4 regions of the Limnohabitans sp. TEGF004 genome follow, and region 3 is predicted to be linked to each of the others. Evidence: predicted binding sites of a transcription regulator. Region 3 holds the regulator's gene; each other region holds the start of a gene.
The links. Region 3 encodes sigma-54, which starts transcription at its own class of promoters, with help from an activator protein. Its sites were predicted from a motif close to TGGCANGNAANCTGCTTT; they were not measured.
Positions count from the first base shown of each region.

Region 1: LINBF2_RS04290 (CmpA/NrtA family ABC transporter substrate-binding protein) is a predicted target of sigma-54. The motif match lies at 2,113-2,130, and genes of this name have one in related genera.
Region 2: glnA (type I glutamate--ammonia ligase) is a predicted target of sigma-54. The motif match lies at 1,093-1,110, and genes of this name have one in related genera.
Region 4: LINBF2_RS00235 (TorF family putative porin) is a predicted target of sigma-54. The motif match lies at 1,232-1,249, and genes of this name have one in related genera.

Region 1 covers NZ_AP027056.1:849,654-855,152, reverse strand. Annotated here, with positions in the region: gene LINBF2_RS04305 (VOC family protein) at 1-10, shown strand, start outside; gene LINBF2_RS04300 (acyl-CoA dehydrogenase) at 65-1,252, opposite strand; gene LINBF2_RS04295 (ANTAR domain-containing protein) at 1,379-2,032, shown strand; gene LINBF2_RS04290 (CmpA/NrtA family ABC transporter substrate-binding protein) at 2,255-3,499, shown strand; gene ntrB (nitrate ABC transporter permease) at 3,536-4,321, shown strand; gene LINBF2_RS04280 (ABC transporter ATP-binding protein) at 4,318-5,151, shown strand; gene nirB (nitrite reductase large subunit NirB) at 5,162-5,499, shown strand, end outside.
Region 2 covers NZ_AP027056.1:1,683,890-1,689,388, forward strand. Annotated here, with positions in the region: gene glnA (type I glutamate--ammonia ligase) at 1-1,043, opposite strand, end outside; gene LINBF2_RS08015 (molybdopterin-binding protein) at 1,268-2,116, opposite strand; gene LINBF2_RS08020 (EI24 domain-containing protein) at 2,088-2,963, opposite strand; gene LINBF2_RS08025 (sterol desaturase family protein) at 2,986-3,966, opposite strand; gene LINBF2_RS08030 (polysaccharide deacetylase family protein) at 3,954-4,733, opposite strand; gene LINBF2_RS08035 (beta-propeller fold lactonase family protein) at 4,733-5,499, opposite strand, start outside.
Region 3 covers NZ_AP027056.1:2,452,245-2,457,743, reverse strand. Annotated here, with positions in the region: gene argS (arginine--tRNA ligase) at 1-301, shown strand, start outside; gene LINBF2_RS12055 (SPOR domain-containing protein) at 322-1,008, shown strand; gene LINBF2_RS12050 (thiol:disulfide interchange protein DsbA/DsbL) at 1,027-1,683, shown strand; gene lptA (lipopolysaccharide transport periplasmic protein LptA) at 1,759-2,316, shown strand; gene lptB (LPS export ABC transporter ATP-binding protein) at 2,313-3,095, shown strand; gene LINBF2_RS12035 (RNA polymerase factor sigma-54) at 3,098-4,669, shown strand; gene LINBF2_RS12030 (THUMP domain-containing protein) at 4,678-5,499, shown strand, end outside.
Region 4 covers NZ_AP027056.1:52,614-58,112, forward strand. Annotated here, with positions in the region: gene LINBF2_RS00230 (YifB family Mg chelatase-like AAA ATPase) at 1-1,077, opposite strand, end outside; gene LINBF2_RS00235 (TorF family putative porin) at 1,288-2,055, shown strand; gene LINBF2_RS00240 (P-II family nitrogen regulator) at 2,086-2,424, shown strand; gene amt (ammonium transporter) at 2,439-3,836, shown strand; gene glcE (glycolate oxidase subunit GlcE) at 3,972-5,147, shown strand; gene glcF (glycolate oxidase subunit GlcF) at 5,169-5,499, shown strand, end outside.

The sequences.
Region 1 (5,499 bases), 1.0 Mb from region 3:
TCATTGGTAAAAAAAGGGTTTGCAAAACATTGCAAACCCTTTTCTATATCAGCGCTCTGGCGTTTCAGTTGCTGAATGCAGCAATCCCAGTGATGGCGCGACCCAAAATCAAAGCGTGCACATCGTGCGTGCCTTCGTAGGTGTTCACCACTTCCAGGTTGACCAAATGACGTGCCACGCCAAACTCATCGCTGATGCCGTTGCCGCCCATCATGTCGCGAGCCATGCGTGCAATGTCTAGTGCTTTGCCACAGCTGTTGCGCTTAAGGATGGATGTGATGTCGACGCTTGCGGTGCCCTCGTCTTTCATGCGGCCCAAGCGCAAACAGCCTTGCAGGCCCAATGAAATTTCAGTCAGCATGTCGGCCAGTTTCTTTTGAATCAGCTGATTGGCGGCGAGTGGGCGACCAAACTGCTGACGGTCCAGCACGTATTGGCGAGCGCGGTGGAAGCAATCTTCAGCAGCACCCAAAGCGCCCCAAGCAATGCCGTAACGCGCGCTGTTCAAGCAGGTGAACGGACCTTTGAGGCCACGCACATCTGGGAACGCGTTTTCTTCTGGCACAAACACCTCGTCCATCACGATTTCACCTGTGATCGAGGCTCGCAAGCCCACTTTGCCGTGCACCGCAGGTGCACTCAAACCCTTCCAGCCTTTTTCCAAAACGAAGCCGCGAATCGCGCCTGCATCATCTTTGGCCCACACCACAAACACATCGGCAATCGGGCTGTTGGTGATCCACATCTTGGCGCCTGACAACGAATAACCCCCCGTCACTTTCTTGGCACGCGTGATCATGCTGCCAGGATCTGAGCCGTGGTTGGGTTCGGTCAAACCAAAGCAACCAATCCACTCGCCTGTGGCGAGCTTGGGCAAGTACTTTTGCTTTTGGGCTTCGGTACCAAATTCATAAATGGGCACCATCACCAAAGACGATTGCACGCTCATCATCGAGCGGTAGCCTGAGTCCACGCGTTCGACTTCGCGAGCCACCAGGCCGTAGCACACATAGTTCAAACCCGCACCGCCATAGGCTTCAGGAATGCTGGGGCCCAACAAACCCAGCTCACCCATTTCACGAAAAATAGACGCATCGGTTTTTTCATGACGGAAAGCTTCCAACACACGTGGCGCCAAACGCTCTTGGCAATAAGCCGCCGCCGCATCTTTGACCTGACGCTCATCGTCGGTCAATTGCTGGTCAAGCATGAAAGGGTCGCCCCAGTGAAATTTGGTCGATGAAATGGACATGAAGACTCCTCAATGATCAGACGATTTTCTCTCTATTCACAAGGCACAACTATAAACATGCGTGGATTGGCCCATTACTTGCGAGTTAGCAAAGGCACCGCAAAGGCATCCCCACATTCACCCCGCATGAAAAGCAAGTTTCCCCATTCCAAGTCACCCACCGCACTGAAAATCGTGGTGGTCGCACCTGACTTGGATATTCAAGACGCGAGCGATGAACACGCCGTGTCACAAGCCGAACGATCTAGGGCGCTGCGCATTGGCTTGCTAGAAAGCGGCTTCAACCTGATTGCCACCTTGCCTGCCGATGTGTTTTTGGCAGACCGCATCCATCAGCTGCAACCCGACCTGATCATCGTGGATGCGGAATCTGAAGCACGTGATGCCTTAGAACACGTGGTGTTCGCCACCCGCGACGAGCGCCGCCCCATCGTGCTGTTCACCGACGACAACGACACCACCCATGTGCGCGACGCGGTGGCGGTGGGCGTGTCGGCCTACATCGTCGATGGCCTGTCGAGCACACGCATTCGCCCCATCTTGGATGTGGCCATGGCACGCTTTGAATACGAAGAACGCCTGCGCGGTGAGCGCGACGACGCACGCCACGCGTTGCAAGAGCGCACAGTGGTTGACCGCGCCAAAGCCCTGTTGATGGAACGTCAAGGCCTGAGCGAGCAAGACGCTTTCACCAAGCTGCGCAAAGTGGCGATGGACAAAGGTTTGAAGATGGGCGACGTGGCACAACGCACACTCGACATGGCCGACCTGCTGTCCTAATTTGGTGCGCCTTCTTGGTGCACATCGATGCAAACGCCCCGCCATGGGGCGTTTTTTCATACGGGAGAACCCTCAACAGCTGGCACAGCAATTGCAATCAGTTCACAGCAAGAACCAATGACGGTTCAAGGACAAAGGCGTCCCCACCCATGCACCCCAAGTGCGTGCGGTGAGGACGCCTTTGTCGTTTCTGCCCCAGTTTTTTTATAGAGGAGTGATGTCATGACGAAACTTTTGGAGACCCCCATGAGCCGCCGCAATGTCTTGCAAGCCGCCACCGCAGGCGCTCTCACCATCGCCCCTGCCTTGCGTGCCGCGGTGTACGCCCAAGGTTCAGACAAACCTGAAAAAGAAGAAGTGCGCATCGGCTTCATTCCCCTCACCGATTGCGCCAGCGTGGTGATGGCTTCGGTGCTGGGCATCGACAAAAAATACGGCGTCAAGATCATCCCCACCAAAGAGTCCAGCTGGGCAGGTGTGCGCGACAAATTGGTCAACGGCGAGCTCGACTTTGCCCACGCTCTGTACGGCCTGATTTACGGCGTGCACATGGGCACTGCCGGGCCGAAGAAAGACATGGCCGTGCTCATGAGCTTGAACCAAAACGGCCAAGCCATCACGCTGTCCAAAAAGCTCGCCGACAAAGGCGCGGTCGATGCAGCCAGCCTCGCCAAGTTGATGGCCACTGACAAACGCGAATACACCTTCGCCCAAACCTTCCCCACCGGCACACACGCCATGTGGCTGTATTACTGGTTGGCCAGCGCGGGTATCAACCCACTCAAAGACGCCAAGGTCATCACCGTGCCGCCGCCTCAAATGGTGGCCAACATGCGCGTGGGCAACATGGACGGCTACTGCGTGGGCGAGCCTTGGGGCCACCGCGCCATTGCCGATGGCATTGGCATCACCGCCGCCACCACCCAAGACATTTGGCGTGACCACCCCGAAAAAGTGCTGGGCACCACCGGCGACTTCGTCAAGAAATACCCCAACACCGCACGCGCTGTGACCGCCGCCATTTTGGAAGCGGGCAAGTGGATTGACGCGGGCTTGCAAAACAAAATGAAGATGGCTGAAACCATCGCCGACAAGTCGTATGTCAACACCAGCGTGGATGTGATCAACCAACGCATCTTGGGCCGCTACCAAAACGGTTTGGGCAAAACGTGGGACGACCCCAACCACATGAAGTTTTTCAACGACGGCACGGCCAACTTCCCTTACCTCTCAGACGGCATGTGGTTCCTCACGCAACACAAGCGTTGGGGCTTGCTCAAAGACCACCCTGACTATTTGAAGGTGGCCAAAGAGATCAACCAAATCGACATCTTCAAACAAGCCGCTGCGGCCAGCAAAACGCCAGTGCCTAAAGACGTGATGCGCACCAGCAAATTGATGGACGGCGTGGTGTGGGACGGCAAAGACCCAAAGAAATACGCCGACAGCTTCAAAGTTCACGCTTAAAGCATCCACGAACGCTCTCGCACAAGGACACATCTCATGCATTTGAAACACCTGTTGTCACGCGTGGTGCCGCCCTTCATGGGCTTGGCACTGCTGGTGGGCATTTGGTCGCTGGTGTCTGTCACCAGCACCAACAACTTTCCCAACCCAACCGACACCTTCTGGCAAGCCGTGGATGTGTTCAGCAACCCGTTCTACAGCAACGGCCCCAACGACCAAGGCGTGGGCTGGAACGTGTGGAGTTCTCTCAAGCGCGTGGCACTGGGTTTTGGTTTGGCCGCGTTGGTGGGCATTCCTTTGGGCTTTCTGATTGGACGCTTCGAGTTCTTGTCGCGCATGTTCAACCCGCTCATCAGCTTGTTGCGCCCTGTATCGCCCTTGGCTTGGTTGCCCATTGGTTTGTTGGTGTTCAAAGGCGCCAACCCTGCGGCCATTTGGACCATCTTCATCTGCTCCATTTGGCCCATGGTCATCAACACCGCCGTCGGTGTGCAACGTGTGCCGCAAGACTACATGAACGTGGCGCGTGTGCTCAACCTCTCGGAATGGAAGATCGTCAGCAAGATTTTGTTCCCTGCGGTGTTGCCCTACATGTTGACCGGCGTGCGCTTGGCCGTAGGCACAGCGTGGTTGGTCATCGTCGCGGCTGAGATGCTGACCGGTGGCGTGGGAATTGGCTTTTGGGTGTGGGACGAATGGAACAACCTGAATGTGAAAAACATCATCATCGCCATCTTCGTGATTGGCATCGTGGGCTTGGTGTTGGAGTACGCCCTCATCAAACTCGCCACCGCATTCACCTTTGAGGAGGTGCAGTCATGAACGCATCGTTGACCACCAAGTATTTGCAAATTCAGGGCGTGGCCCAAACCTTTCGCACCGCCAAAGGCGACTTCCCCGCCTTGCGCGACATTGACCTGACCGTGGGCAAAGGCGAGTTCGTCGCTCTCATCGGTCACTCGGGTTGCGGCAAGTCCACCTTGCTCAACCTCATTGCAGGTTTGACCACACCCACGCAAGGCACCTTGATTTGCGCCAACCGCGAAATCGCAGGCCCAGGCCCCGAGCGTGCGGTGGTGTTTCAAAACCATTCACTCTTGCCTTGGCTCACTTGCTTTGAAAACGTTTACCTCGGAGTGGAACGCGTGTTCGGCCAAACCGGCATCGTGGACGGCAAGCCCAAAGAAGACAAAGCCCAACTCACCGCTCGCACCCACGCGGCACTCGACATGGTGGGCTTGAGCCACGCAGCCTTCAAACGCCCAGGCGAAATCTCAGGTGGCATGAAACAACGCGTGGGCATTGCACGTGCCTTGGCCATGGAGCCGCAAGTGTTGTTGATGGACGAGCCCTTTGGTGCGCTCGACGCCCTCACTCGCGCCAAGCTGCAAGACGAGTTGCTGGCCATCGTGGCCAACACCCAAAGCACCGTGGTGATGGTGACGCACGATGTAGACGAAGCCGTGTTGCTATCCGACAAGATTGTGATGATGACCAATGGCCCCGCCGCCACCATCGGCGAAGTGCTGCATGTGGACCTGCCTCGCCCCCGCTCACGCGTGACGCTGGCCGACGACCCTGGCTATTTGCACTACCGCAAAGCCGTGATTGACTTTTTGTACACGCGCCAAGCGCACGTGGAAAAACACTGAGGAGCTGAACATGAGTCACAAACTCAAACTCGTGATGGTGGGCAACGGCATGGCCGGTGTGCGCACCTTGGAAGAGCTCATCAAGCTGACGCCAGACCTTTACGACATCACGGTCTTTGGCTCAGAGCCACACCCCAACTACAACCGCATCTTGCTATCTCCCGTGCTAGCGGGTGAACAAACCTTGGATGAAATCATCCTCAACCCACTCGATTGGTACAGCGACAACCACATCACCCTGCACACCAGTTGGACGGTGACTGAGGTGGACCGCGTCAAACGCATCGTGCATGCCACCAACGCCGCAGGCGAAGTGCAAAGCGCAGCGTATGACCGCTTGATTTTGGC
Region 2 (5,499 bases), 770 kb from region 3:
ATACGGATCGAAGCAGAACGGTTCTTGGCAGAGTAAGCCAATTTCACTGGGGCTTCGAAGTGAGGCACCAAACGCTTGTAGCTGTTGGTACCTGGGTTGGTGATGGCGTTCAAAGCACGTGCGTGCTTGATGATGCCGCCGATGTAGTACAGCGCCAAGTCTGACAAACCAGCGTAGCCGTTGCCTGCGAACAAGTTCTTGCCGTCTTTCCAGATGGACTGGTGCACGTGCATGCCAGAACCGTTGTCGCCAGCGTAGGGCTTAGGCATGAACGTGGCGGTTTTGCCGTAAGCGTTGGCCACGTTGTGGATCACGTACTTTTGCAGCAATGTCCAGTCAGCGCGCTCGACCAAAGTGGAGAACTTGGTGCCGATTTCGCATTGACCTGCGCCAGCCACTTCGTGGTGGTGCACTTCAACAGGAATACCCACGGACTCGAGGATCAGCGACATTTCGCTGCGCATGTCGTGTGTGCTGTCAACCGGAGGCACTGGGAAGTAGCCACCCTTGACACGGTTGCGGTGACCGCTGTTGCCGTTGTCCATCTTGGTGCCGCTGTTCCAAGGCGCTTCGGCTTCGTCAATGGCGTAGAAGGTATTGTTTGGCTCAGTGCTCCATCGCACATCGTCAAACAAGAAGAACTCTGGCTCTGGACCAAAGTAAGCGGTGTCGCCCACGCCAGATTGCTTGAGGAAGGACTCGGCGCGCTTGGCGATCGAACGTGGGTCACGCTCGTAGGCCTTACCGTCTGTGGGTTCGATCACATCACAGATCAACACAAGGGTCACTTCTTCAAAGAAGGGGTCGATGATCGCGCTGCTTGGATCAGGCATCAACAACATGTCAGAGGCTTCGATGCCTTTCCAACCAGCAATAGAAGAACCGTCAAACGCTTGACCTTCTTCAAACTTGCTTTCGTCAAACTGCGACACGGGCGCAGTGATGTGCTGCCACTTGCCACGGGTATCGGTGAAACGGAAATCAACGAATTTGACTTCGTTCTCTTTCACCATTTTGATTACGTCTGCGACGGTCTTGGCCATCAAGTTCTCCTGCTGGGTAGTTGGGTTAAAAAGTGTTTCGAGGTTTGAGAATGCAGTTTCTGTGCCAGCGTTTGCCAGCAGCAAGCTTCATCAGCTCTACCGTCAAGTCGCGTATTTTGCACCGAGATTGGCGCAAATTAACTCAAGATGCCCATTACGCGCATCAAACACAGAAAAACAAAATGCTTTATTTTGGTGCAATCTTGCACCAAAATGGTTCATTGTTATTTTCGCACCAATTCAGGGCCTAACTTCAAGCCAAACGGTTGAAGCCCCGTCAGCATCGCCGAATAAGCCTGAGTCACGATTTCAGGTGCGCCCTTGACGCCCAACTCGATGTGACGCCCGTGCACTGGGTGATCCACGCTTGGCAAGCTGAACACTTTGACACCTTCGAAATCACGCTCCAAGGCTTCCATCAAGGGCGTCAGCGTAGCCTCCATCGAGCCGTAGACGACAACAGACTGCTCAATCCAAGCCTCATGCTGAAACAGATGCGGGTAATGTGTGTCGAGCACCCATGCCATCATGGGCCACGCCATCACGGGAAAGCCCGGCACAAAGTGCACCACGCCGCCACCTGCACCGTGGCAAGTGAAGCCTGGAATCTTGTTGTACGGATTGGGGATGATGCTGGCTCCCACGGGGAACACACCCATGTTGAGGCGGTGGATGTTGTCGTGGCGGTCGGGTTCGTAGGGCACGCCCTGCTCTTTCGCCGTGTCTTGCATGCGTTCACGAATCAAGGCTTCGGCTTGCGGGTGCAGCACGATGTCTAGGCCCAATGCCTTGCCTGCACACTGACGGGTGTGGTCGTCAGGCGTGGCACCAATGCCGCCGCACGAAAACACAATGCTGTGGCTCTCAAAAGCACGGGCCAGTGTGCGGGTGATGCGCTCGGGCGAATCGCCCACGTAGTCCGCCCAATCCAGCGACAAACCACGCGCACTCAAAAGCTCAATGAGTTTGGGCATGTGCTTGTCGGCACGCTTGCCCGAGAGAATTTCATCGCCGACGATGATGAGGCCAAACTCTGGCCTGGCTTTAGATGCTGGAGGTGGGATTTGAGTCATCACCCAATGCTACCGTGGGCAGCGGCACCGAGGCGCCCATCACCACAGTGCCCGACTCGGCACGCAGGGCTTCCAGCGCCGCCAAGCTGTAATGCGTGAACCAGAGCGAGGTGAAAGCAAACACCAAGGCGTAAATCCAAATGGCCAGTGGAATGAGCACCAAAAACGCAGCGGCAAACACAGCACCCGATGCCCACACCAGGCTTGGCAGCGCACCCATGTAGCCTGTCAGCAGACCAATCGTCAACAAGCCGATGCGGTGCTGGCGGCCAATGGCCAAGCGCTCTTCGCGACTGGCATGGTTGACCAAGGCATCAAACACCATCACGCGGTAGCTGAGCCACCCCCAAATCAGCGGAGGCACGATGAACATCAAAGGTGGTACCGCCCACAACGGTAGCGAAATGAACATGGCCACCATGGCGATCAGCGTAGAACCCACGGTCCAAGCCAAACTGGTCAGCGTGGTGCCGCCATGCTTGAGTGCCAAATGTGCAAAGCGGCGTTGCACCACGAGGTCGACCAAAGCAGGGGTCATCATCAAAGACACGGCCAATAACGAGATGACCACCAACACGGGCGTGATGGCAAAAATCACGACCAGCGGTATGACCACCGATTGCAACTCGCCTGCGCCCTGCTCTTGCAACCAATCGAGCATGCCTTGCAGCACCTGCCACGAGGCCAACATCTCGCGCACCCAGTCTTGGGTGGGCGACCAATAGAAATACCCCCAACTTACCGACAACACCAGCAACATGGCCAGTGGCAGCAGTGACAGGAGCATCACGCGCGGCATCAAGCAATACGCCAGTGCACGCCAAAAAGAATCCAAAAACAAACGCATGCCAAAAGCATACCGCAGCTATTTAACGTGCGGAAGAAAATCCCAAGGCTTGCATGAGGCGTTTGATACCCAATCGCTGCTGCGACCAGAAACCTTCGCCGTAATCCACCCCCTGCTCCACTTGATCGCGGATGCCGGTGGGCTCAAAACGCACATCGAAGTTAGCGGTTCCAAACAAGACATCCCACCATGGCAGCAAGACACCAAAATTGTGTCCACCTAGAACCGTCTTGACACCTTGAGAGGACTCATGCCCCAGCCCAACCGCGTGGTGCAAGCGATGAAAGCGCGGGCTGACCCACAAGCGCTCGCCCAACGCGCCAAAGCTCACGCGCAAATTGGCGTGTTGGAAATTTTCAAACAACTGGGTGATGGCCACCACCGCCACAAACTGCGTGGGCGCAATGCCTATGAGTTGCGCGATGCACACCCAAATGACAGCGCCCATCAAGTCATCCAGCAAGTGGTTGCGGTTGTCGGTCCACTGCGTCATCTGACGCTGCGAGTGGTGCAAGGCATGTAAAGCCCACCACCAGTTCCACTGGTGCTGCGCGCGGTGCAGCCAGTAATTGACGAAGTCAAACACCACGAGGTACAGCACAAAGCTGGTCAGCGGGCCATCGGTCACACCTGGCCAGAGGTCTTCCAAATGGAACGTCCCCACGCCCTGTACACGCAGCTCGCCCAGCAAGGTGTCCAACACGGGCTCGACCAACAAAAACAGCACCACGCGAAACAAACCCAAACGGTGAATCAGGGTGTAAATCACATCGGTATAAATGGCAGCTTTATGGGTCACCGCTTCAACCGGACGCCAACGCTGCAGAGGCCCAATCACACCCACCATGAGGGCGATTTGAATCAAGCCCACCAACAACCACCCCGTGCCATCAAACACATCTTCCAAACGATTGCCCAACCCCACCGCAAACGCGATGGGCTGCATCACGCTTTCATACAAGGCGGCTTGCGCGTTGGCAAATAAGTCGATCAGCGTATCCATGGTTTGAATTGTGGATGCTCTTTGAGTGTGGCAAAGCAAAACCCTTTGGCTTTGAGGCCTTCAATCAACGGCTCCAGCACCGCCGGTGCCCATGGGTCTTGGCGTGACCAAATGCCCAAATGCGCCATCAAGATATCGCCCGAGCGGATGTTGCTTAATGCGCGTTGCAGCAGCATGGCGTTGGGAAATTTATCGCTGGGCAGCTCGTCGCCCAAGAAGCCTGCATCCGCCCACCCCACATGGGCAAAGCCACACTGCTTAGCAGCGATCAACAACGAGGGAGAGGTTTTCCCGCCCGGTGCACGAAACAAAGGCAAGGGTTTGACACCTGTGATTTGCTCCAAACGCGTGTTGGCCAGTTGCAATTGGTCACAGTAACGCTGGCTGGTCCACACCTCGGTTTGACCTTTGCTGGGCCCTGCTGTGGGGCGCATTTGCCAGCTGCCGCGTGGCAGGTCCGAGCGCCAGTACACATGGTCAAAGGTGTGCGAAGCGAAGGCATGACCCTCTGCGCCACGTGCCTTCCACCAAGGTGCCCAATGCTCGCCCAGCGAACCATCGCCTTCTTTGGTGGCTTCATTGGCTGCGAAGAAAGTGACTTTGACGTTGTGACGGTTCAACACCTCCGCAATCAACGGCGCCACACCCATGTGGCCTGTGTCAAACGTGAGGTATAGCGGCTTGTGACAAGGCGCAGCCGCGTGCGCCACATGTGCAGCGATGCTCAGTGAGGCTAAGACAACCCAACGCAAGCAACGCATCAACATCAATACCGTTTGGCGTGGTCCAAAGTCCAAATGCCGTGAGGCGATTTGCCGACTTTGACTTGGCGCACGAGCTGGCCTGTGGCCGTATCAATCACGCTCATTTTTTTGATCCAGCGCGAGGACACGAACAACAACTTACCGTCTGCCGTGACCTCCATGCAATCAGGTCCGCCAGGTGCAGCGAACTGCATGACCGACTCTAAGCTGAGGTAATCGATTTTGTTGATGGTGTTGGCCACACGGTTGCCCACAAACACATGGCGACCATCACCCGCCGCACGGAAGGCATGTGCGCCTGCACCGGTGGGAATGGTTTTGAACAATTTAGGCTGAGCACCCGACACGTCAAACACCTGCACATGGTTGTCGCCTGTGAGTCCCACCAACAGGTATTTGTCGTTGGGTGTGCCAAACACGTCGGCAGGCATTTCACCTGTTTTCATGCGCCACTTCAACGTTTGCGTGGCCAAATCGACAGCCACCAACTCATTGCTGTCTTGCATGGTGGCGTAGGCCGTGGTGCTTTTGGTGTCAATCCAAATGTGGCTGGGTGTTTTGCTGGATGGAATGCGCTTGGCCAGCGTCAACTCTTTGCCGTCCCAACGGTAAATGTCGATGTGGTTCAGGCGGTTGGCCACCGTGACAAACCATTTCATGTCGGGTGAAAAACGCAGCTGGTAAGGGTCCAAGGTGCCACGCACCACGCGTTGCACTTCGGCGGTGCGTGGATCGATGAAGGTCAGTGAATCGCCACCCGCGTTGGCCA
Region 3 (5,499 bases):
GGCGACTCTCAAAGATGTGGACTTGTCTGCGCTGGAAAGCCCGCAAGCCCAAGCCCTCATGCTGCAACTGGCCAAGTACCCCGCCATGCTCAGCGCAGCATCGGCCGACTTTGCGCCACACGACGTGACTTTCTACTTGCGCGACCTCGCGGCTAGTTACCACAGCTACTACGATGCCGAGCGCATTTTGGTGGACGACGAAGCGGTCAAAAAAGCGCGTTTGGCGCTGGTGGCTGCCACCGCACAGGTGCTGCACAATGGCTTGGCGGTGTTGGGCGTGTCAGCCCCCGCCAGCATGTAATGGGACGGGAGACTTTGAGCATGAATCAGCAACGCGGGAGCACTTTGGTGGGCTTCATCATTGGTTTGGTGGTGGGCCTGGCCGTGGCCTTGGGCGTCGCGGTGTATGTGACCAAAGTACCGATGCCGTTCATGAACAAAGGCCAAACGCGCTCTGCCGACCAAGATGCAGCGGAAGCTGAAAAGAACAAAGACTGGGACCCGAACGCGCCGTTGTATGGCAAGAAGGGCAGCAAGTCAGGCGACAAAACCGACGAGCCGAAGACTGAACCTAAGCCAGACGCTGCGGTCAAAGTCGATCCTAAGAGCGCAGACCCTTTGGGTGATTTGGTCAAGTCGAAAACCGCCGAGCCTAAACCAGAGGCCAAAGCCAAGCCTGAGGTGAAAACACCTGAGGCCAAGCCCGCAGAAACCAAAGCGCCTGAGCCCAAAGCTGCTGAACCCACCGCTGAGGCTAAAGCAGCCATTGCAGATCCGTTCATTTACTTCGTTCAAGCCGGTGCTTACCGCAGCAATGAAGAAGCCCAAGCACAACGCGCCAAGACCGCATTGCTGGGCTTAGACGCCAAAATCAGCGAGCGTGACCAAGGCGGTCGTACGGTTTACCGAGTGCGTGTGGGCCCACTCGACAAAGTCGAAGCCGAACGCGTGCGCGCCAAACTCGAAGCTGCGCATATTGATTCCGCCATGGTGCGGGTGCAACGTTAAACACCAAGAGGTCAACCTATGAAACGACGTGATTTTTCTTTGGCTGCCATCAGTGCCGCTACTGTGACTGGTTTGCCTTTGGCTGCACAAGCCCAAGGCCCTGCGGCTAAAAAGCCTGTCGAAGGCACTGACTATTTGTCGCTCGACAAGCGTGTGCCCACCGATGTGGGTGCAGGCAAGATTGAGTTGATCGAGTTCTTTTGGTACAGCTGCCCGCACTGCAATTCTTTTGAGCCTCAGTTTGCTGCTTGGGTCAAGGCGGCGCCCAAAGATGTGGTGGTGGTGCGTGTGCCTGTGCGTTTCCGTGACGACTTTGAGGCGCAACAACGTGCGTACTACGTGTTTGAGTCGCTCAACATGGTTGACGCCATGCACGGCAAGTTGTTTCACGCCATTCATACCGAGCGTCAGCAGCTCAATACAGCACCCGCATTGGCGGCTTGGGCCAATAAAAATGGTTTACCTGAGAAGAAGTTCCTTGACACCTTCAACAGCTTTGGCGTGGCCACCAAGGCACGTCGTGCGACTCAGTTGCAAGAGGCGTTCAAGGTTCAAGGCGTGCCCGCTTTAGGCGTGGCTGGTCGTTTTTACACAGACGGCTCATTGACCCAAACCATGGATCGTGCCTTGCAGGTTGCCGAGTATTTGATTGGCGAAGTGCGCCGCGGCCGCTAACGCCTGCCAAGTCAGCACGGAAATTGCTATCTTGATGGTTAGAATGCCATCAACTTAACGAGCAATATTCGTGCCTTGACTTCATTTGCTTCTTTCTTACTCACGTTACTGATGGCCATCGTGCCGGTAGCGGCGTCCGCAGAAAAAGCAGACCGTGAGAAACCCACCAACATTGAGGCCGATCATTTGGTGCACGACGAGCTGAACCAAGTCAGCATCTTCACGGGGCGCGCTGTGTTGACCCGAGGCACCATGGTCATGCGCGGTACCCGCATTGAAATGCGCGAAGACGCCGATGGTTATCAATTTGGCGTCATCCTTCCCGAAGCGAACAAGCGTGCTTTCTTTCGTCAAAAACGTGAAGGCAACGATGAATTCATGGAAGGCGAAGCCTCACGCATCGAGTTCGATGGCAAGGCGGATCGCATCAAACTCATCGACCAAGCCGAAGTGCGTCGCTACCGTGGCGCTGTGTTGAACGACACGATGACCGGCAAGCTCATCATTTATGAAAACCTGACCGATGTGTTCACCATTGACGGTCAGGGGCGCGAAGAAGGTGGCAAGGCCAGCAGTGGTCGCGTGAAAGCCGTCTTGTCACCGCGCAGCAAAGCATTGGATAAAAAACCGTGATCGAAACGCTTTCACCTGCACACCCTGTTGACACGACGGAGAGTCGCTTAGAAGCACGTCATTTGCAAAAGTCTTATGGCAGCCGCAAGGTGGTGCACGACGTGTCCATCTCGGTGAAAAAAGGCGAAGTGGTGGGATTGCTGGGCCCCAACGGCGCAGGCAAGACGACCTCGTTCTACATGATCGTGGGTTTGGTGCGTGCGGATGGTGGCAGCATCACGATTGATGGTCAGCCCGTGGCGCATTTGCCGATTCACCGCCGCTCGCGTTTGGGTTTGAGTTATTTGCCGCAAGAAGCCTCCATCTTTCGCAAGCTGAATGTGGAAGACAACGTGCGCGCGGTGCTGGAGTTGCAACGCGACGAAAACGGCAAGCCGCTGCAACATGACGAGATTGAAAAACGTTTGACGTCTCTGTTGCAAGAGTTGCGCGTAGACCACTTGCGTGCCTCGCCCTCTGTGGCGCTGTCGGGCGGTGAACGTCGTCGCGTGGAGATTGCACGTGCTTTGGCGACCAACCCCCGCTTCATTTTGTTAGATGAGCCGTTTGCAGGTATTGACCCGATTGCGGTGATTGAAATTCAACGCATCATTGGTTTCTTGAAGGCGCGTGGCATGGGTGTGCTCATCACTGACCACAACGTGCGCGAAACCCTGGGCATTTGCGACCACGCCTGCATCATCAGCGACGGCCGTGTGCTGGCGCAGGGTACGCCGCGCGAAATTATCGAGAACGCGGATGTGCGACGCGTGTATCTCGGCGAACATTTCCGAATGTGATCATGAAGCAAGGCTTATCACTCCGTGTCTCCCAACATCTGGCGCTCACGCCCCAGTTGCAGCAGTCGATCCGACTGTTGCAGTTGTCGACGTTGGAGCTGAGCCAAGAGATTGAGCAAATGCTCGACGAGAACCCGTTTCTCGACAAAGAGTTTGAAGAAGCCCCGCGCGAAGAGTTTGGCCTCGACAAAGCCGATACACCGAGCCGCGACGAAGAGGTTGAGCCCATGCGCGAAGTGCCGTCGATGGACGGCGGCATGTCTGAAATCAGCGTAGATAACACGGCCAGCGATACCGAACCCAGCGTGGACGGCATTGCTGAAAGTTGGGATGGCGATGGCAGTGTGGAGTTTTCTGCCGACGATTCCGAGTGGGGCGGCGATGCCCCTGCCAGCAATAACAACAACACCGCTGACAGTGACACTGCCGATGCCACTGAGCTGGCGCGCATGCAAGAGTCGCTCACCTCGCATTTGCACCGCCAAGCGCTGTCGCTGCGCCTCAGCCCCACCGATACGGCCGCGCTGCGCTACTTGATTGAAAACCTCAACGACGATGGTTATCTTGAAGACACCTTGCGCAGCTTGGCCGAAGGTTTGGGCGGGGACGACGAAGAGCAAATCGAAGAGCTGGAGCATCGCTTCCAAGTGGCTCTGTCTCTGTTGCAAAGCCTCGAGCCCGTAGGTGTGGGCGCACGCGATTTGGCCGAGTGCTTGACGCTGCAACTCAAAGCGCTGACGCCCAAAGGCGAAGAAGCATTGCAGATTCGCGACACGGCAATTCTTATGTGTAAGCAGCCGATGGAGATGTTGGCCAAGCGCGATTTCAAACGCCTCGCCGTCATCGTCGGTGACAGCGAAGCCAACGTCAAAGTAGCGATTGCCCTGATCGGTCGCTTAGAGCCCAAGCCAGGCCGCCGCTTTGCTGATGTAGAGCGCCATGTGGTGGTGCCTGATGTGTTGGTGACCCGCGTGGGCAAATCCACCATCGCGCCTAAATTCAAGGTCGCGCTTAACCCCGATGTGATGCCCCGTTTGCGCGTGCACGACATTTATGCCAACGCCCTCAAAGGCGGCAAGGGCGACAACCATGCGGGCTTGCAACAACGCTTGCAAGAGGCGCGTTGGTTCATCAAAAACATTCAGCAACGCTTTGACACCATCTTGCGCGTGAGCAACGCCATTGCTGAGCGCCAGAAAAACTTCTTCATCCACGGTGAACTTGCCATGCGCCCGATGGTGCTGCGCGAAATTGCCGAAGAGTTGGGGTTGCACGAATCCACCATCAGCCGCGTGACCACCAACAAATACATGAGCACGCCCTTTGGCACGTTTGAGCTCAAGTATTTCTTTGGCTCGGGGCTAGAGACCGACAGCGGCAACAACGCATCCAGCACAGCGGTGCGCGCGCTCATCAAGCAATTTGTGGCGAGCGAGAACCCCAAAAAGCCGCTATCGGATAATCAACTCTCCGAAATGCTCAAAGAGCAAGGCATTGAGTGCGCACGCCGCACCGTGGCCAAATACCGTGAGGCGCTGCGTATTGCGCCCACGACACTGCGCAAAGCGCTTTAAAGAATCCTATGAATCAATTACATCTCTTCTTGCCCTGTGCGGCAGGCGTCGAATCCTATTTGGCCGAGGAAGTGCGTCGCATCACTGGTGTGGGTGACGACGACATTCGCGCCTTTCGTGCGGGTGTGATGGTGCGCACTTCGTGGCGCGATGTGTTGCAGCTCAATCTGCACAGTCGCTTGGCACAGCGCGTGTTGGTGGAGTTGTCGCACACCCAGTACCGCCAAGAAGAAGACCTGTACCGCGCTGCGGGTGAAGTGGCTTGGGAGCTGTGGTTCTCACCCAAAGAAACCTTCAAGATTGAAATCACCGCGCAGCACAGCCCTTTGAAGAGTCTGAACTTTGCGGCGCTCAAAATCAAAGATGCGGTGGCTGATCGCTTCCGCCACAAGTTTGGCGTGCGCCCTGATGTCAACACGCAGTGGCCCGATGCACGCATCTACGCCCACCTGACCACAGAGAGCTGCACGCTCTACATCGATACCTCGGGCGAGCCTTTGTTTAAACGCGGCTGGCGCGCTGACAAAGGCGATGCGCCGTTGAAAGAAACCCTCGCTGCTGCCATGTTGGCCGCAAGTGGCTGGAGCCAAGGCGATGGCACCGCCGCCAACCCCGATGGCCTCGTCGCCCAAGGTGTGCCGCTGTATGACCCATGCTGCGGCAGCGGCACCATCGCGATTGAAGCGGCGCAAATTGCCTGCAACATCGCGCCGGGCTCTATGCGCAAATTTGGATTCCAAAAACTCATTCCCTACCAAGAGCATGTATGGCACGGCTTGGTGGACAACGCCCGCGCCAAAGAGTGCGAGCCGCGTGCCGAAGTGTTTGGC
Region 4 (5,499 bases), 220 kb from region 3:
CATCGCTGCAATCAATTGAAAACGCGCAGGAAACTTGGCCTGAGTAGCCGCACGCGAGATGGTGATGTGACCGTTCTCCAAAGGCTCGCGTAAAGCTTCCAGCGCGCTGCGCTTGACTTCAGCAAGCTCGTCCAGAAACAGAACACCGTTGTGCGCCAAAGAAATCTCACCTGGACGCGGTGGCGTGCCACCGCCCACCAATGCCACAGACGTTGCTGTGTGATGCGGGCTGCGCGTGGGCCGCTGCATCCATTGGTTCAATTCAAAGCGCCCCGCCAAGCTAGCGACGGCGGCGCTCTCCAGTGCGTCGTCCAGTGTCATGTCGGGCAGCAAGGCCGCAAAGCGTTGCGCCAACATGGACTTGCCTGTGCCGGGTGGGCCGACTAATAAGAGAGAGTGTCCGCCAGCAGCTGCAATCTCTAGGGCCCGACGTGGGCCGGCTTGACCTTTGACATCGACCAAGTCAGGGCCGTGTGGGATGGCTGGTGCACTCAGCACCGGTGCTTCAATGCGACACCAGCCGTCGGTGGTGTGTACGGGCAGCGAGCCTTTCAACTCGGGTTTGGCAAAGTGCGCGACCACATCGCTCAGGTGTTGGGCGCGGTAGACCTCGGCTGTGGGGACAAGCGCAGCTTCTTCGGCACTGCCCGGCGGCAACACCAAACGTGTGCGCACCCCTGCACCACGCAAAGCCAGCCCCATGGCCAACGCACCACGCACGGGGCGTAGCTCGCCAGACAGCGACAACTCACCTGCAAATTCGTATGACGCCAATGCTGCTTCATCCAATTGCCCATGGGCTGCCAAGATGCCCAGCGCAATGGGCAAATCAAAGCGGCCCGAGTCTTTGGGTAAATCGGCAGGCGCGAGGTTGACCGTGATCCTCTTATTGCTAGGGAAGTCTAGGCCTGCGTTTTGAATGGCGCATCGCACACGTTCGCGCGCTTCTTTGACTTCGGTATCTGCCAAGCCCACCAAGGTGAAACTGGGTAAACCGTTTGCTAAATGCACCTCAACGGTCACCGCGGGTGCTTGCAAACCCAAAAGTGCGCGGCTGTGAATTAACGAAAGCGTCATAAATCTTCTCTTTTTGAGTGATTAGCCCCATTGCAGGGCGTGTAAGGCAAAGTGATGCACCAACTGTGTGCGTGAAAATGGTTCGGTAGCCAGACTACTGCATCACTTTGGGTCTTAGTTCTAGTAAAGGGATCACTTTTGTGGATTTCAACGCTGGCACGGACCCTGCTAAGTAGGTGTATCCCTCTTTATTTTTCAACGGAGAAAACTATGAACCTCAAGTCCAAAATCGTGTTGGCCCTCTTGGCCACATCTTCTGCAGCGTTTGCACAAACTGCACCTGTAGCGCCTGAAGTGACTTACAACGTGGGCGTGGTGAGCGAATACCGTTACCGCGGCCTTGCGCAAACCAAGGGTGATCCCGCCCTACAAGGTGGTGTGGATTACGCCAATGCAAATGGCTTTTATTTGGGTGCTTGGGGTTCGACCATCAAGTGGATCAAAGACTCGACAACTGCAGGCGCTAACGAAACAAAGGGTCCAGTTGAGTTGGACATCTATGGTGGCTACAAGTTCGAAGCAGCGGGCGTTGGGTTTGATGTTGGTTACTTGCGTTACCAGTACCAAGGCAACACACTGAAGAACAGCACGGCCGCAACCTTTGTTAATGCCAATACAGATGAAGTTTATGGTGCTGCAACCTACGGCGTAGCAACATTGAAATACTCATACGCACTTTCAGATTTGTTTGGTTTTAACAACTCAAAGGGCAGCACATATTGGGATCTGAGCGCTGCTTTTGATTTGGGTAACGGCTATTCACTCGTGCCCCATGCTGGACATCAGAAAGTTGTGAACAACACAACTAGCTACTCAGATGTTTCTTTGACTTTGAACAAAGATTTGGGTGATGGCCTCACCGCTAGTCTTTCAGCGATCAGCACAAACGTCAAAGGTAAAAACGACTTCGCCTCGTACGGTTCTGGCTACGACGTAGCCAAAGATGCTGTCGTTGTTGGCGTCAAGTACGCGTTCTAACCCAACGCACTGTCTTCTCTAGGAGCAACCATGAAACTCATCACCGCCATCATCAAACCCTTTAAGTTGGACGAGGTCCGCGAGGCCCTTTCCCAAATCGGGGTGCAAGGTATCACTGTCACTGAAGTCAAAGGCTTCGGCCGTCAAAAAGGCCATACCGAGTTGTATCGCGGTGCTGAGTACGTGGTTGACTTCTTGCCAAAGGTCAAGATCGAAGCTGCGGTTGACGCTGAACACGTCGAGCGCGCGATCGAAGCCATCGAAGGTTCTGCACGCACCGGAAAAATCGGCGACGGCAAGATTTTTGTTTACGACCTCGAACAAGTCGTCCGCATCCGCACCGGCGAGACCGGTCCAGAAGCGCTTTAAGAAAGAAGACCATCATGAAAAAATTCCTAAGTTCTCTCACACTCGGGTTGGGGCTTTTGCTCTGCGGTGCTGTGGCAATGGCCGCTGATGCGGTTGTGCCAGTTCCTAACAAAGGCGATACCGCCTTTATGACGATTGCGACTGTGTTGGTTATCTTGATGACCATTCCAGGTTTGGCTTTGTTCTACGGCGGTTTGGTGCGTAGCAAAAACATGTTGTCTGTGTTGATGCAAGTCTTCGTGGTCAGCTCACTCATTTATGTGTTGTGGGTCATCTACGGTTACTCGGTGGCATTCACAGGTGGCTCTCCATTCTTTGGTGGCTTCGATAAGTTGTTCTTCCAAGGCATCACACCTGACTCTGTGGGCGCGACCTTCAGCAAAGGCGTTGTGATTCCTGAGTTCACTTTCGCTGCTTTCCAAGCCACCTTCGCGGCCATCACTTGCGCCTTGATCGTGGGTGCGTTTGCTGAGCGTGTGCGCTTCTCTGCCGTGTTGTTGTTCTCTGCCATTTGGTTCACGTTCAGCTACTTGCCAGTGGCCCACATGGTTTGGTACTGGGACGGCCCTGACGCGATCACCGACGCTGCAACTTTGGAAACTGTGACTGCCGCTGCTGGCTGGTTGTGGGCCAAGGGTGCTCTGGACTTCGCTGGTGGTACTGTGGTGCACATCAACGCTGCGGTGGCTGGTTTGGTTGGCGCATATGTGATCGGCAAGCGTACGGGCTACGGCAAAGAGTCAATGGCGCCTCACAGCTTGACATTGACCATGGTTGGCGCATCTTTGTTGTGGGTGGGTTGGTTCGGTTTCAACGCCGGCTCTAACCTCGAAGCCAACGGTGTGGCTGCACTCGCTTTCGTGAACACTTTGGTGGCGACTGCTGCTGCGACTCTGGCTTGGATTGCTGGTGAAGCATTGGCCAAAGGCAAGGCCTCGATGTTGGGCGCAGCCTCTGGTGCAGTGGCTGGCTTGGTGGCGATTACCCCAGCGTGCGGTTTCGTGGGCCCTATGGGTGCCATCGTGATCGGTGCTGCAGGCGGCTTCCTCTGCTTGTGGGGTGTGAACGGTCTGAAACGCCTGTTGGGCGCTGACGACTCACTCGATGTGTTTGGTGTGCACGGCGTGGGCGGTATTGTGGGTGCGTTGTTGACCGGCGTGTTTGCAGCTCCTTCATTGGGCGGCACAGGCATCTTTGATTACGTGGCCAACGCTGCAAGCGCTGACTACTCAATCGGCGGTCAAGTGTTGATCCAGCTCGAAGCTGTGGTGACCACCATTGTTTGGTCTGGCGTGGTTTCATTCATCGCCTTCAAACTGGTTGACATGGTTCTGGGTCTGCGTGTGACGGAAGAAGAAGAGCGCGAAGGCCTCGACATCAGCTCACACGGCGAAACTGCCTACCACCGTTAATTTTTCAAGTACTTCAAGTTTTCCTTGGACTTCACAGCCCGCACCTGAGAAATCAGGGCGGGCTTTTTTATTTTTAAACGGGGCTGTGCAAAAAATTCAAAACCCCTGTCAGGCCCAGCGGCTACCATGACAGCCATGCCAGATACCTTGCAACACACCCTTCAGCATTTCACCGACCGCATTCTTGAGGCGACCAAAACTGGCCAGCCTTTGCGCTTGCGTGGCGGCGGCACCAAAGACTTTTTAGGTCAATCCTTGCAAGGCGAGGTGCTGGACACCACGGCCTACAGCGGCATCTTGAGCTATGAGCCGAGCGAGCTGGTCATCACCGTGCGCTGCGGTACACCGTTGGCCGACGTAGAAGCCGCCTTGGCGCAAAAAGGACAGTGCTTTCCTTTTGAGCCGCCGCACTTCGGCGCGGGCGCGACGATTGGCGGCATGGTGGCCGCAGGTTTGAGCGGCCCCGCCCGAGCCAGTGTGGGCACAGTCCGTGACTTTGTGCTGGGCGCACGCGTCATCAACGGTAAAGGCGAGCACCTGACCTTTGGCGGCCAAGTGATGAAGAACGTGGCCGGCTACGACGTGTCACGTTTGTTGGCCGGTAGCTGGGGTCAGCTGGGCCTGATCACTGAAGTGTCTTTGAAAGTCTTGCCTGTCGCCCCAGGCGAAGCCACGTTGGTGTGTGCGGGTGTGTCGCAAGCACAAGCTTTGAAACTCATCAACCAATGGGGCGGCCAGCCGCTGCCCTTGAACGCGAGCGCATGGGTGCACGACACCACGGCATCGCCCGCGCAAGACTATTTCTTTGTCCGCCTGCGCGGCGCAGTGGCCGCGGTAGACGCAGCCATCGTCAAGATGAGTGCGGAGGTGAAAGCACTTGGCGCACACGTGAGCATCTTGGACCAAGCGCAAGCTGCAGCCGACTGGCAAGCCAGTGGCGAACAAACTCTAGATTTCTTCAAAGCGCCCACCGAGCAAGATTGCTTGTGGCGCCTCAGCGTGCCGCAAACCGCGCCCGAGTTGGACGTGCGCGTCAATGGCGCTGCGTGCGCGCAATACGTTGAATGGCACGGCGCACAGCGCTGGCTGTGGGCCCCCGCCTCGGCGGCGACTCAAGTGCGCGAAGCGGCGGTGAAGGCAGGTGGCCACGCCACCTTGTTCCGCACCAGTGCTGCCAGTCAACAAACTTTGGGCGATGTGGACAAGCAAGCCGGCGTGTACACCCCACTCAACGCAGTGCAACAACGCATTCAAAACGAACTCAAAAAACAGTTTGATCCAGCGGGTGTCTTGAACCCCGGTCGCGCTTAATACACAGACTCAGGCCCACACATGCAAACCAACCTGGCCCCCCAATACGTCGGCACGCCCGAAGGCGAACAAGCCGAAGCCATTTTGCGCAAGTGCGTGCACTGCGGTTTTTGCACAGCGACGTGCCCCACGTATCAACTGCTGGGCGACGAGCTAGACGGCCCGCGTGGCCGCATCTATTTGATGAAGCAAGTGTTCGAGGGTGCCAAGCCCACGCGCAAAACCCAGCAGCACTTGGACCGCTGCTTGACCTGCCGCAACTGCGAAAGCACTTGCCCCAGTGGCGTGCAATACGGCCACTTGGTGGACGTGGGCCGCAAAGTGGTGGATGCGCAAGTGCAGCGCCCCATGG